Rhodothermus marinus: one gene and its partner. The protein of the gene in region 2 interacts with the protein of the main gene of each other region in a pairwise test. Links are inferred from orthologs where the notes say so. Each region holds a gene or a part of one and is shown on either strand. Other genes may lie near its edges.

Evidence for each region.
Region 1: the proteins of ftsZ (region 2) and GYH26_RS10285 interact in binary tests that used the Escherichia coli proteins (3 or more experiments, as listed by UniProt). The link is inferred for Rhodothermus marinus from one-to-one orthologs.

What each region holds. Positions count from the first base shown.
Region 1 is NZ_AP019797.1:2,386,483-2,393,615, reverse strand. Bases 4,086-6,918 are described here. They hold GYH26_RS10285 (rod shape-determining protein), read right to left. Parts: upstream 6,091-6,918; coding sequence 5,080-6,090; downstream 4,086-5,079. Other genes in these bases: purH (bifunctional phosphoribosylaminoimidazolecarboxamide formyltransferase/IMP cyclohydrolase), read right to left, coding at 6,254-6,918; mreC (rod shape-determining protein MreC), read right to left, coding at 4,252-5,076; dacB (D-alanyl-D-alanine carboxypeptidase/D-alanyl-D-alanine endopeptidase), read right to left, coding at 4,086-4,248. Also shown: ATP-dependent protease ATPase subunit HslU, read right to left, coding at 1-1,112; GYH26_RS10305 (NYN domain-containing protein), read right to left, coding at 1,131-2,093; ATP-dependent protease subunit HslV, read right to left, coding at 2,134-2,685; more of dacB, read right to left, coding at 2,755-4,085; more of purH, read right to left, coding at 6,919-7,133. UniProt on the Escherichia coli protein: Forms membrane-associated dynamic filaments that are essential for cell shape determination. Acts by regulating cell wall synthesis and cell elongation, and thus cell shape.
Region 2 is NZ_AP019797.1:3,297,472-3,304,560, forward strand. What follows is about bases 3,691-6,479. They hold ftsZ (cell division protein FtsZ), read right to left. Parts: upstream 5,812-6,479; coding sequence 4,570-5,811; downstream 3,691-4,569. Other genes in these bases: GYH26_RS14460 (outer membrane protein), read left to right, coding at 3,756-4,265; ftsA (cell division protein FtsA), read right to left, coding at 5,896-6,479. In the rest of the region: GYH26_RS14440 (TolC family protein), read left to right, coding at 1-248; GYH26_RS14445 (MlaC/ttg2D family ABC transporter substrate-binding protein), read left to right, coding at 287-901; GYH26_RS14450 (hypothetical protein), read left to right, coding at 983-2,035; GYH26_RS14455 (hypothetical protein), read right to left, coding at 1,949-3,568; more of ftsA, read right to left, coding at 6,480-7,089. UniProt on the Escherichia coli protein: Essential cell division protein that forms a contractile ring structure (Z ring) at the future cell division site. The regulation of the ring assembly controls the timing and the location of cell division.

The DNA of each region.
Region 1 (7,133 bases), 910 kb from region 2 along the record:
TCGGTCAGGCTCTTCAGTTCGACGCGGATCGGGAAGCGGCCCTGTAGTTCCGGGATCAGGTCGCTGGGTTTGGCCACGTGGAAGGCCCCGCTGGCGATGAACAGGATGTGGTCGGTGCGGACCATGCCGTATTTGGTCATCACGCTGCAGCCTTCCACCAGCGGCAGCAGGTCGCGCTGCACGCCCTCGCGCGACACGTCCGGGCCGCCCCGGGCGCCGTCGCGGGCGGCCACCTTGTCGATCTCGTCGATGAAGACGATGCCCGACTGCTCCACGCGCTCCAGCGCCTCGCGCGTGACCTTGTCCATGTCGATGAGCTTCTGCGCTTCCTCCTGCGTGAGGATCTCGCGCGCTTCGGCCACGGTGACGCGGCGCTTCTTGCGGCGGCGGCCCGTCAGGTTACCGAACAGCTCCTGCAGGTTGACGCCCATTTCCTCGATGCCCAGCGGCCCGAAGACCTGCACCATGGGCATCGTGTCGGCGGCCACCTCAATTTCGATCTCCCGGTCGTCCAGCTCGCCCGCCTTGAGCTTTTCACGGAAACGCTGACGGGTGCGCTCCCGGGCTTCGGCCTCGGCGTCGTCGGCGGCCGTGGTGGCCGTGCTCTGCAGGAAGAAGCCCGGACCCTGCACCATTTCCGGGCGGGGAGTCGGGCGGGCCGGCGGCACCAGGATGTCGAGGATGCGCTCCTCGGCCAGCTCACGGGCCCGGTCGCGCACGCGCTGCTCGTGCTCCTCGCGCACCATGTTGACCGCGATGTCCACCAGATCGCGGATCATGCTGTCCACATCGCGGCCCACATAACCGACCTCGGTGAACTTGGTGGCTTCGACCTTGATGAACGGCGCACCGGCCAGCTTCGCCAGGCGACGGGCAATCTCGGTCTTGCCCACGCCGGTAGGGCCGATCATCAGGATGTTGTTCGGCATGATCTCTTCCCGCATCTCCGGCGGGGCGTTCAGCCGGCGCCAGCGGTTGCGCAGCGCAATGGCCACGCACTTTTTGGCTTCCTCCTGACCGACGATGTATTTATCCAGCTCCGCGACGATCTCGCGCGGGGTCAGCTCGCGCTTCATTCCGGCCTCCTGAGAAGTAAGGGGTTCCTGCTCCATGGCAGACAGGTTGACGAATTAGAACGCCGACGGTTCTTCCCCGGAAGTGTCTTCAACGTGATCTTCGTCGGATAGATCTCCGCCGACCTTGGGTTCCGGCTCAGGCTGTGAGGCCATTGCTTCCCGGAGGCGACGCACGTCGGGGTGGTCTTCGTGCAGGATGAGCACGGTGTAATCGTAGGGGAAGCCGCGCCGACGTTCCAGCCGGACGGCGCCCGCTGCTTCGAGGCGGTTGATCAGCTCTTTGGGCTCGACCCGGGTTTCGTCGAAGGTTTCCGACATCTTCCGGAGCAAAGGCGTAAGGTAGACCTCCTCGTACTGGCCGAAGTGTTCGAGGATCAGTTCGAGCGCCTTCAGGGCATCCGGATCGTCGGCCAGCGAAGCGAAGGCCGGCGGCGGGGCAGGCGGCGTATTTTCTACGGGACCCGACAGGTGTGCCAGCAGCTGACGCAATCCGGCGTGCTCCAGAATCGGACGGGGATCCAGCAGCAGGCGGTCGCCCAGGCGCTCATAGACCAGGTCGGAAGGCGAGGTCAGCTGCAGGAGGGCGATCTGGCGACCGTGGCCGCGCAGGTGCTCCAGCAGCGGCAGGTACGAACGGTTGCCGCTGACCACCACGAACGCCTGCACTTCGGGATGGCTTTGCAGCGTCTGCAGTGCGTCGATGGTGAGCTGGAGCGATCGGGATGGCGCCTCGTAGCTCGAAGGCACCATGCGCGGCACAATGCCCTGTTCGGCCAGTACGCGCTGGATGGCCAGCCCGTCGTCGTATTGCTCGAAGTCGGCATAGGCACGTCCCAGCACCACGCGGAAGCGACGACGCGCCAGCAGATAGCGACGGAGGCTGTAGAGCAGATCGGCCAGCTGTCCGTTGAGGTCGCTGGTATCTTTCAGGTAGCGGGCAGCCTGCTGATACAGGTTTTCGTAATCCACAAAGAGGGCCGTGGTTCGGATCGGTTTTCTGGAATGTGAACGATCCATTATTCCTCGCATTATTTTTTATTAATCAGTTTCCTGAGTTTTATTTCGAATCAATCTCCAGAATCGTGAACTCGTGGTTGGTGTAGATGCAGATGTCGGCCGCAATGGAGAGGGCCTCTTCGACGATGGCACGGGCCGACAGGTCGGGGCGGTGTTTGCGGAGGGCGCGGGCAGCGGCCAGTGCGAAGGGTCCGCCGGAGCCGATGGCCACGATGTCGTCGTCGGGTTCGATCAGGTCGCCATTGCCGCTGATGAGCAGCAGGCGGTCGGGTGAGGCGACGGCCAGCAGGGCGTCCAGGCGGCGCAGGTAGCGGTCGGTGCGCCAGTCTTTGGCCAGTTCGACGGCCGCGCGGAGCACGTTGCCGCCGTGTTGCTGCAATTTGCCCTCGAAGCGCTCGAAAAGCGTCAGGGCGTCGGCGGTGGCGCCGGCAAAGCCGGCCAGGATCTTGCCGTTGTAGAGCGCCCGGACCTTCTGGGCGCGGCGCTTCATGACCGTGTTGCCCAGCGTGGCCTGTCCGTCGGCGCCCAGGGCCACGCGGCCGTTATGGCGTACGCCCAGTACCGTGGTGCCGTGAATCTGCTGGTGGGGCATCGGTTATCTGGCTGCAGGTTGTGTACAAAATGCCGTCCATGAACGGCCAGAGCGGAGGGGTTGATCCCGTCAGTTGCGGTAGCGGGCCAGGTGCTCGACGAAGGCGTCGATGGTGCGGCGGACCTGACGGGTGGGGACGGTGTAGTGATTACAGAAGATGGCAAAGGCGAGCAGGCGGCCGTCGGCGGTGCGCACATATCCCGCCAGGGCGCTCGTGTTCGAGATCGTGCCGGTCTTGGCGCGGACGTTGCCGCGGGCGCGTCCGGCACGAAAGCGATCCTGCAGTGTGGTCTCTTCCTCGCCGCCGGCAGGCAGCGACGTGTAGAACGCCCGCCAGACCGCGCGATCGGGATGGGTGGCCATGTAGGCCAGCAGGCGTACGGTAGCCTCGGGCGTAACCAGGTTCTGTGCCGAAAGACCGGAACCGTCCACCAACTGGATGCGGCTGGTGTCGATGCCGGCGCGGAGCCAGGTGCGGGCGGCGGCTGCCAGCCCCATCTCGGCCGATCCGGGCACAAGCGTGCTGTCGGGCACCGGCCGCTCGGCCCCCAGCGTGCGCAACAGCATTTCGGCGTACAGGTTCTGGCTCCGCCGGTTGATGATCCGGACGATCTCTGAAAGTGGCGGCGAGGTATAGGTGGCTACCGTCCACAGGTTCGGAGCGGTGTATTCGGGTTTGATCGAGAGGTCATCGACATCCACCGGCTCTCCTTCGACGGCGATGCCTTCGGCCAGCAGCACCTCGCGCAGTACGTGCACAAAGAAACGCGTCGGGTTGTGCACTGTGAGCGACTCGGTGTCGCGGCGACCTTCGGGCACGCGACTGAAGAGTACGATCGTGTTGGTACCGGGCAGGCGGCGATAGCCTTCTTTCAGCTGCTGTCCGGCGGGAATCGTGTAGGTCTGGTTGATCAGGGAGACGTAGGTAGTGGGAGGCTCCCACGTCAGAAGGCCCGGTTCGCCCGGGCGGCGCGCTTCGATCGTGACGTCCACGCAGTTGTCGTTGAACGACAGTGCGCTGATCTCGGCGGCATACCAGTAGGTCAGGTCGTCCCAGCTCCAGCCCGTGCCCAGTGGCGTGTCGTCGAAGTAGTCGTCGTCGCCGATGAGGTCGCCGGCGATCCGGTGGATGCCCCGGCGGCGCAGCGAGTCGGCCCAGGCGCGAAACGTGGCCGTGCGGTCGCCGTCGGTGAAGCGGCCGCCGATGGCGGGGTCGCCCGCGCCACGGACGATCAGGTTGCCCTGGAGCACGCCGTCTATGACGGATCCGTCGGCCAGCAGACGGGTCACGTAGCGGAAGTCGGGACCAAGCTGTTCCAGCGCCGCCGCTGTGATGAACAGCTTGGTGACGGAGGCCGGGGTGAAGTTCTGGCGGGCGTGGCGGGCGTAGAGCACGGTGCTGTCGCGCAGGTCCAGGACGAGCGCGCCCCAGAAGGCCGACTCGTAGTCGGGGGTTTCAAGCAACCGGTCCAGCGTCGCCTGGAGCGGCCGGGGCGACTGGGCATGGACCGGCGCCGGCACGCTCCACAGCAACAGCAGGATCGGCCAGATGCGCAGGCGCATGGCTCAGGGTGTGTCGGTGCTGTTCAACAGCTGGCGTTCCGGGTCGGGCGGCCGCAGGATGACGAACACGTAGGAAGCCTGATCCAGGGGCGAGGCCGGCTCCAGGTAGATGCGCAGCGTGTTGAGGCCGGGCTGGCGGGTGACTTCGGCAACGCGGCCCACCGGAAAGCCCGGTGGAAAGATGCCGCTGTAGGTGGTGGTGACCACCGGCATGCCGGGCTGTACGGGTTCGGTGCGGCTGACGAATTCCATGAGCAGGCGGTCGGGCTGTTCGCCGTCCCAGCGCACGATGCCGGCAGCGCCGATGGGCTGGATGCGAGCCGCCACGCGGAAATCGGTGTTCAGGTAGGGAAGGACGCGGGCATAGTGGGGCGTGGCCAGCAGGACCGTGCCGATGATACCCCGGTCGTCTACGACGGCCATGCCGGGCAGCACGCCATCGTTGCGGCCGGCGTCGATCGTCAGGTAGTTGCGCTGGCGCGTGATGTCGCGTGCCACGATGCGGGCGGCACGGAACGGCAGCGGCGAGAGGCTGTCGCGCAGCGCCAGCAGGCGGGTCAGGCGTTCGTTGGCACTCAGGGCTTCACGGGCGCGGGCCAGCTCGCCCGCCAGGTGGATGTTTTCGGCCCGCAGTCGTTCGTTTTCCTCGAGCGCCCGGAAGTAGTGGCCCGCCCAGGCCAGGCGCGCCTCGGCCCGGGCCGACAGCTCCAGCGTCAGCGCGCGCAGACCCCTGAGCACCGGCTCGTTGTGCAGCAAAAGCAGGGTCAGCGACAGACCCAGCACCACTACCAGCAGCAAGGCGTCAACGAGCCAGTTTGTGCGCGTCATGGCTTAGAGCAGCACCCGCTCGTAGCGATCGAGGTCTTCCAGCACCTTGCCGGTTCCGCGGGCCACGGCCGTCAGTGGATCCTCGGCCACGTAGACCGGCAGCTCTACGCGGTTGCGGATCAGCACATCCAGCCCTTTGAGCAGGGCACCACCGCCCGTGAGCATGATGCCGCGTTCCAGGATGTCGGCGCCCAGCTCCGGCGGCGTGCGCTCCAGGCAGCGCAGCACGGCCGCCGCGATCTGGCTGACCGGCTCGCGCAGCGCCTCGCGCACGTCCTCCGACGAGATGGTGCGCACCTTCGGAATGCCGCTGACCAGATCGCGTCCCTTGACCGACAGTTCCAGCTCCGGGTCCAGCTCGACGGCGCTTCCAATCTCGCACTTGATGCGCTCGGCCGTGCGCTGACCGATGAGCAGGTTGTGATTACGCTTGAAATACTGGATGATCGCGTTGTCCAGTTCGTCGCCGCCGATGCGGATCGACTCGTTCACGACGATCCCGGCCAGTGCGATCACGGCGATCTCGGTAGTGCCGCCGCCGATGTCCACTACCATGTTGCCCACCGGCTCCTCCACGTTCAGGCCGATGCCGATGGCGGCGGCCATGGGTTCGCTGATCAGATAGACGCGCTTGGCGCCGGCGTGCTCGGCCGAGTCGCGCACGGCACGCTTTTCCACCTCGGTGATGCCGCTGGGGATGCAGACCACCATGCGGCGGATCGAGGTGTACCAGCTACGCTGCACCTTCTGGATAAAACCCCGGATCATCTGCTCGGCCACCTCGAAGTCGGCGATGACGCCGTCTTTGAGCGGCCGGATCGTTTCGATCTCGGGGTGCGTGCGTTCGTGCATCTGCAGGGCTTCGCGGCCGATGGCAATGACCTTGCGCGTGCTCCGGTGCACGGCCACGATGCTGGGTTCGTTCAGCACGATGCCGCGGCCCTTGATGTACACCAGGGTGTTGGCCGTCCCCAGGTCAATGGCAACGTCGGTGGCGAAGTTGAACAGCCCCATGGATCTACTGAAGGTTTGGGTCCGGGCCCGCCGGCGCATGGTGCAGGCAGGCCAGGAACGTTAGGACTCCACGCTGGCCTTTCGGCCGGATGCGCCCTTAAAATAGTAAACCGGCGGGCAAATAGATCCGCCCGCCGGCAGAAAAGTGCGAAAATCGTTCCTTTCAGTGGCGGAAGTGCCGGGTACCGGTGAAGACCATGGCGACGTCGTGCGCGTCGGCCGCCTGGATCACCTCTTCGTCCCGGATGGAGCCGCCCGGCTGGATTACGGCGCGCGCACCGCTTTCGACGGCGGCCAGCAGGCCGTCGGCAAAGGGGAAGAAGGCGTCGGAGGCCACCACGCTTCCGGTAAAATCGTGCCCTTCGCGTTTTCCTTTCAGCACGGCGATCTCGGAGGCGTCCACCCGGCTCATCTGGCCGGCCCCGATGCCCAGCGTGGCCCGGTCGCGCGCGTACACGATGGCATTGCTCTTGACGTGTTTGACCACGCGCCAGGCGAAGTCCAGGTCGCGCCACTCGGCTTCGGTGGGAGCGCGGCGGGTCACCACGCGCCAGGACGAACGCAGCGCCTCCAGCGGCGGCAGGGGACCGTCGGCCTCCTGCACCAGCAGGCCACCCACGGCCGAGCGCACGTCCAGCTCTTCCTGCACCGGACGGAGCTGCTGGATGATGCGTCGGTTGGCCTTCTTTTTCAGAAAGTCCAGCACGCCCTCCTCGAAGTCCGGCGCGATGATCACTTCGGTGAAAATCTGGTCGATGGCCTCGGCCGTCTCGCGGTCGAGCGGACGGTTGACCACCACGATCCCGCCGAAGGGCGAGCGCCGGTCGGTGGCGAAGGCGCGCGCGTAGGCTTCGGCGAGCGTGTCGGCCGTGGCCACGCCACACGGGTTCGTGTGCTTCAGGATGGCGCAGGTGGGATCGGCCTCCCGGAACTCGTCGATTAGCCGCAGGGCCGCGCTCAGATCCAGCAGGTTGTTGAAGGAGAGCGCCTTGCCGTGGAGCTGGCGGAAGAACCGATCCGGGTTGCCGTAGAGAGCCGCCCGC
Region 2 (7,089 bases):
CACAGGCGGCGCTGGAAGCCCGCGACCGGGCCCTGACCATCAGCAAGGAATGGCTGCGCACCGAACAGATCAACTTCGACCTGGACCTCGGCGACACCGAAAACCTCGTGCGGGCCGTCCGTGAAAACCTCGAACTGCAGGCGCGGTACTACGAAGCTGTCTACAATTACAACCGGGCCGTGCTGCGCCTGCAACGCGCCGTCGGTGTGCTCGACCTGAACGTGCGGCGCGGCACGCTTGTTGAATAAATTCGCAACACCTGATTCGCCAACAACCTGCTGCGATAATGAACACCCCGAAACTTCTCGTGCTGCTGCTGATCGGCCTGCTGCTCGGTAGCTTTTCCGTTGCCCGGGCGCAGTCCAGTCCCGAAGCGCAGAAACTCCGCCAACTGCTGGAGTCGCGCGACCGCCAGATCAAAGCGCTGCTCGACGCCGGTCCGCTGACGTCCGAACGCCGCGAGCAGCTCAAAGACCTGATCAACGGCGTCGTCGACTTCGAGACGATGGGCCGGCTGGCACTGGGTCCCTTCTGGAACGACCTGACCCCCGCGCAGCGACAGGAGTTCGTCGAGGTCTTCAGCGACATCGTGCGCGAGCAGTCGCTCTCGGACCTGGACATCTACCGTGCCCGCGTGCGCTACGACCGCGTCGAGGTGCAGGGCGACAGCGCCCGCGTCGTTACCACCGTCACCTACAAGGAAACGCCCACGCAGGTGGTCTATCTGTTCACGCGCCGCGACGGCCAGTGGAAGGCCTACGACATCATCATCGACGAGGTGAGCACCGTCGAAGGCTACGCCCGCTCCTTCCAGAGCGTGATCCGCAAGCGGGGCTTCGACGCGCTCATGAACAGCCTCCGGAAAAAGCAGGCCCAGCTGGCCCGCTCCAGTTCTTCGTAAAACGAAAATTTCAAATCTTTGCCGAAAACCCGGCGCCTTTCGTATCGTTGGGTTGAGACCCCGGGTCTTAACCTTAACGTAATGGCCGGTCCGCTTCAGGAGGGATACGTACTGCACACCTATGGCGCCGAGCGCTACGTGCGCCATGCGGTGGCTTCGGTAATCACGCTGCGGCGGCACGACCCGAACCGGCCGGTGGCGCTTTTCTGTCCGGACGAGCACCGGGCGCTGCTGGAACGGCACGGGCTGGATCGACTCTTTCAGGTGATCGCGCCGCTGCCCGAGGCGCATCGCTCCATCGTCGGTTTCAAACACCATCTACACCGGTTCATGCCCTTCGACCGGTGCCTGTTCGTCGATGCCGACATGATCTGGTGCCGCAATCCCGATCCGCTCTGGCAACAACTTGCGGCCTTTCCGTTCACGGCCACCGGCCTGGAGCGTGCCGACTTCTTTTTCGGCGGCCCCAAAGGCCTCGGCGTGGTACTCGATGTGCTGCTGGATCGCCGGCGCCGGACGCTGCGCCGCTTCGGCCTGACCTATCTGCCGCGCGTGCAGGCCGGAATGATCTACGCGCAGGATGCGACGCTGACGCGCACCGTCTGCGAACTGGCCTCGGAGTTTCTCGCCCGCCGCCACGAGACGCACTTCCGCAGCCGCCTCCACGAAGGCCGCAGCGAGGAATCCTGTGAGTGGAGCCTCGCCATGGCCATGAGTCGGCTGAACCTGCCCGTTTTCCCCTGGTTTGCCGGCCAGAACAGCCCGCAACTGGATTACATCGACGACCTGACCTCCCACGACCCCGACTTCAACCGGGTAACCTGCCGCTACTACACGGACCGCTTTGTGTATTCGCTTCGCGGGATTCCATCGCCGTTTCTGCGCCGGTTGCTGCTGAACCTGTTGACGCGCCTGCCGGGACGCGGCGACTACATGGAAGTGACGCCCTTTGCCCTGCACTTCGGCTGGCTGCACCAGAAGCAGCCGTTTTATGCCTTTGCCGAAAAAGTCTGGGCGGAGCTGACCCGCACGCCCGAAACGATCCCGCTACCGGACGGTGAGCAGATGCCAGAGCATGACGGTATGGCCGGTGTAGAGCCCCCGGCTCAGCCCGAACAGCACGGCAAGGAGTAGCCAGCATCCGGGGTGCAGCACGGCCAGCACCGCACGCAGCCAGCCCGGTCCTGCCACCACCTGCGCCACGTCGCGGAGCGTTCGCACCAGCGCCCAGCCTTCCACGAGCAGCCATAGCGCCAGCAGGACGTGCCCGGTCCCGGCATCCGGCTTCAGGCTGAGCGCGGCGATCATCAACAAAAAGAGCGGCCACCGGGGCATGTGCGCCAGCGTCCAGGCCTGCACGAAGCCGGTGCGCCGTCCCCATCGGCTGAGCAGTCGCACCCCCAGCGCCCAGCCTCCCAGCAGCACGAGACTCCCCGGCACCACGAGGAGCAGCACAGAGGGCGTCCGAACAGCTTCAACGATCGGCGTTGCCAGTTCCGGCGGAAGCAGTCCGACCAGCCAGGCGGCGGCCGGACTTTCCCGAAGCATCGCGGCCGTGACGGCCAGCGTGACGCCCAGCGCCACCCCTTCGGCCAGTCCCAGCACGCTCAGCGCCCCCGTCGGAAGATCACGGCCGTACTGCACAGCCTCGGCATAGAAGCCGTGTGCCCGGAAGTAACGCGCTCCCAGCAACCGAAACAGCGGCGAGAGCCGGTAGCTCAGCACCAGCAGTACGATCGGCACCCATCCGACCAGCACCGCCCAGGGCCAGGAATCCGACGGAGAACGCCCGGCCGGAAAGGCAAAGACCGTTTGCGTTCCCGCAAATACGCCACGCACCACATCAAGCGCCGGTCGCGCCCGCCCCTGCTGATCGTGCAGGCCATAGGCTTCCACAAACGGGCGATCCAGGTGCAGCGCTGGCCGCCGACGCTCGACATCCTGCCAGCGGTAGACGAACACCCACCCCTCAAAAGCCCCCTGCAGACGGTTCAGATGATGCTCCAGATAGCGCGCCTGCCATTCGGGCGAGTGCGGCACGCGCAGGCCACGGAGCGTATCGGCCCGGACCCAGGTGCCCAGCCGCCCGAGTCCGACAGGCACCGTCGGATGCGCCTGCTGCCAGCGCCGGAGCAGTTGCAGGGGATCTGCGGCATCGCGCGCGTCCAGCAGCACAAAATCCACCGCCTTCCCGCACCGATCGCCCTCGATGAAGCGCGTCTCGTAGTACACCTGCAGGTCCGGACGCGCCCGTCGCACGTCATCCCGCAGCGACTCGAAGTAGGCGCAGGCTTCCGGATCGGCCGTGTCGGCCAGCCGGGCCAGCCCGACGGCCCGCACCGAGGGGTGCCCGGCAATCTGCGCCAGCAGCCTGCGCAGCATTTCCCGGGCTTCAGGCCAACGCCGTCGAAGTTGCCGGGCCGGCTCTTCCGTGATCGGTAGCTCAACGAAAAGCGCAAGCCCCAGCGAGTCGGCCGCCGTCAGCAACCACGCCGGCACCGAATCCGTCTCCAGCCGCAGCGCTTCGGCGCCAGTCTGTCGGATGTGCTGCCACTGGTGCAGTGCCTGCACCGTGTCGTCCGGAAGCCGCCACACCAGCCCCCACGTCTGGGCCCTTACGCCTGAAAGTCCGGATATTCCGAGCAAGATCAGGAGCCCGATAGCCAAAGCTTTAGAAATAATGACAGAAAAAATGTTTGGCTTCAAGGTTACAAATTCGTTATCCGGGCGCTTGCCGTTTCAACACGTGCATTGTATCTTAAGGCGCATTCAGCGCCGTTCCCGGAAAATACGGCACAATCCTTTCTTCTCGAAACAGCGATCCCGTTATCTAAAACCAAACCGTACCATCGCCATGAGACACGCAGCTTTACTGCTGACCGCCCTCTTTTTTGTGACCGCTGCAAAGGCGCAGGTCCCCTCGCCGGTTACGTTTGAACTGGGTCCCCGCGTCGGTTATGACATCGGGGGAGATGTAGAAGAGGCCTTTGTGGGCGTCGATGCCCGGCTGGGCGTCATGGTCCTGCCCATCGACTTCCAGGCCACGTTCGACTACTACTTCATGGAAGAAAATGTAACGTTCTGGCAACTGGGTCTGAATGCCCTGCTGGGCTTCGGGCCGGGTCTTGTCTTTACGCCCTATGTGGGGGCCGGCCTGGGTATTGCTCGTACGTCGGTCAGTGCCGACCTGGGCGACTTCGGCGAATTCAGCGCCAGCGATACCGACACCGGCATCAATCTGATCGGCGGTGCCCGCTTCGGCGTTGGTCCGATTCGGCCCTTCGTACAGGCGCAGGTTACCGTCCTGGGCGATGTCGATCTGGTGACGATCGCCGGCGGGTTGCTGTTCAAATTCGGGCCCTGAGCCTAAACGGATCGTTTCGGAGCAAAACCAGAAAGGGCCGCGTCTGACTGGACGCGGCCCTTTTCTGTTAGCAGCCTCATCGGCCGCCCGCTGAACCACAACCCCTGCAGGTCGGGGCAACCTGCAGTGTACGGACCGTGCTCGTCGGTCCGGTGGTGGGGTGCTGCGCACCCGCCACCCGTCGGGCTGGCCGTCCGGGTCCGGCCCGGCCTCGGCCACCGCAATGCACGGGCAATCTCGGAAACGTCGGTGTCATCTGTATGTCACCGATGTCGCGGGCGAGGCGACCGATCACGCGGCCGCATCAGTCCAGCATCTTGCGCAAAAAAGCCGGCGTGTCCGGATTGTCCTTCCGGATACGTTCGCCCCGCTCCCGGAGTTCGTCCGCCTGCAGCCGGCGGATGTTTCCCAGGCGTTCCCCTTCGGCCGGCGTCGTGCCCGGAATGACGCGCCGTTCGAAAGCCGGCGTGTCGAGCCGCTTCAGATTCTCCTCGCCTTTGTAGTTGATGTACGGGTCTTCGGGCTCGAGCGGGACGGTCCGGCGACGTCCCACCGTCTCCGGCCGCTGCTCGCGGTCGAAGCCGGTGGCGATGACCGTCACGCGCAGATCGTCGCCCATGTTATCGTCGATCACCGTACCGAAGATGACCTCCACGTCCTCGCCGGCTTCCTGCTGGATGATACGAACGGCCGTGGTGGCCTCCCGGATACCCAGCGACCGGCCGGCCGTGATGTTGACCAGCACGTTCCGGGCTCCGGCGATCGATAGCCCGTCCAGCAGCGGGCTCGAAATGGCCGCAATGGCCGCCTTTTCGGCCCGGTTCTCGCCCGAGGCCACCGCCGAGCCCATGATCGCCGTGCCCCCGTTCTGCATGGTAGTCTTCACATCGGCGAAGTCTAGGTTGATCAGGCCGTGCACGGTGATCAGATCGCTGATGCCGCGCGTGGCGTTGTAGAGCACCTCGTCGGCCTTCGCAAAAGCTTCCAGCAGCGTGGTATTCTCGTCGGAAATGTCGAGCAGGCGCTCGTTCGGGATGACGATCAGCGTATCGACGTTTTCCTTGAGCAGGGCAATACCGTCGAGGGCGGCCTTCATGCGCTTGGGCCCCTCGCACTCGAAGGGTTTCGTGACGATGGCCACCGTCAGGATGCCCAGCTTCCGGGCGATGGCGGCCACCACGGGCGCACCGCCGGTACCCGTGCCGCCGCCCATGCCGGCCGTGATGAAGACCATGTCATAGCCTTTGAGCGCCTGTTCGATCTCCTCACGGCTTTCCTCGACAGCCTGCGCGCCGACGGCAGGTCGGGCGCCGGCACCCAGGCCCTTGGTCAGATTGCGTCCGACCTGAATCTTCACGGGCGCCTTGTTGGCGGCCAGCGCCTGGGCATCCGTGTTGATCGCGATGAAATCGACACCCTGGATGCCCCGCTCCAGCATGTTGTTGATGGCGTTGCCGCCACCACCGCCGATCCCGACGACACAGATCTTCGCTTCCGGATGCGCCGAGTCGTCGAACGCGAAGCGCGAACTGATGGACTGTTCCATGACTCCCCTCAATTTTTGGTTGTGGTTCAGCTTGTTTATTCCTCAGGCGCCGGGGCGAGCATCCCCGTCGCCATCGTGCCCCGACTACAGTTCGTTGAACCAGGCCTTCATGCGGCTGGCGATCTTGCGCAACAGCATTTCACCCGGCATCGATTCGCCAGCACTCCGGGCGTGGACCTCCTGGCTCAGACCGGGCGACCCGATCAGTTCGGGTCGCAGGCCGTAGAGGACCAGCCCCACGGCCGTGGAAAACTTCGGATCGCTCACCTCGGCCACCATGCCGCCCGAAATCCCCATGGGCGAACCGATCCGGGCTTCCATGCCGAGCACGTCGGCCGCCAGTTCGGCCGTGCCCGGAATGAGCGCGCCGCCGCCGGTGAGCACCACACCGGCCGCCAGATGCCGCGCATACCCGCTCCGCTTGATCTCGATGGCCGCAATCTCCAGAATTTCCTCCATGCGCGGCTGAATGATCTGCGCCAGCGTGCTTCGGCTGATGCGCTTTTCAGGTCGCCCGCCGATGCCCGGAATGGTGATCTCCTCGTCCTCTTCGATCAGATCGACCATGGCCACCCCGAAGCGGCACTTGAGCCGCTCGGCCTGGTCGCGCATGATCCCCAGCCCCTTCCGGATGTCGTCGGTCACCTTGTTGCCGGCCACGGCAATCACGCCGGTGTGCCGGATCGTGTTGTCCTCGAAGACGGCGATGTCGGTCGTGCCGCCACCGATGTCGATCAGCGCCACGCCTATTTCTTTTTCGTCCGGGTGCAGCACGGCAAACGACGAAGCCAGCGGCTCGAGCACCAGGTCGGCCACCTCGTAGCCGGCCTTTTCGACGCAGCGATACACGTTTTTGGCGGCCGACACCAGCCCCGTGATGATGTGCACATTGGCCTCCAGGCGCACGCCGCTCATGCCCACCGGATCGACCACGCCGTCCTGTCCGTCCACGATGAACTCCTGCGGGATGACGTGCAGGATCTCCCGGTCGGCGGGCAGCGCCACATGCGTGGTGTCTTCCAGCAGCCGCTCGACGTCGCGCCGCGTGATCTCGCCGTCCCGGTTCGAGATGGTGATGACGCCGCGGCTCTGGAAGCTCTGGATGTGATCGCCGGCAATGCCCACGATCACCTGGCGCACCTGGATGCCGGCCGTCCGCTCGGCCTCGTGGAGGGCCGCCTGCAGCGAGGCCACCGTCTTGTCGATGTTCACCACGACGCCCCGGTTCAGGCCGTCGGACTCGGCCACGCCGACGCCCAGAATGTTCACCCGATTCGC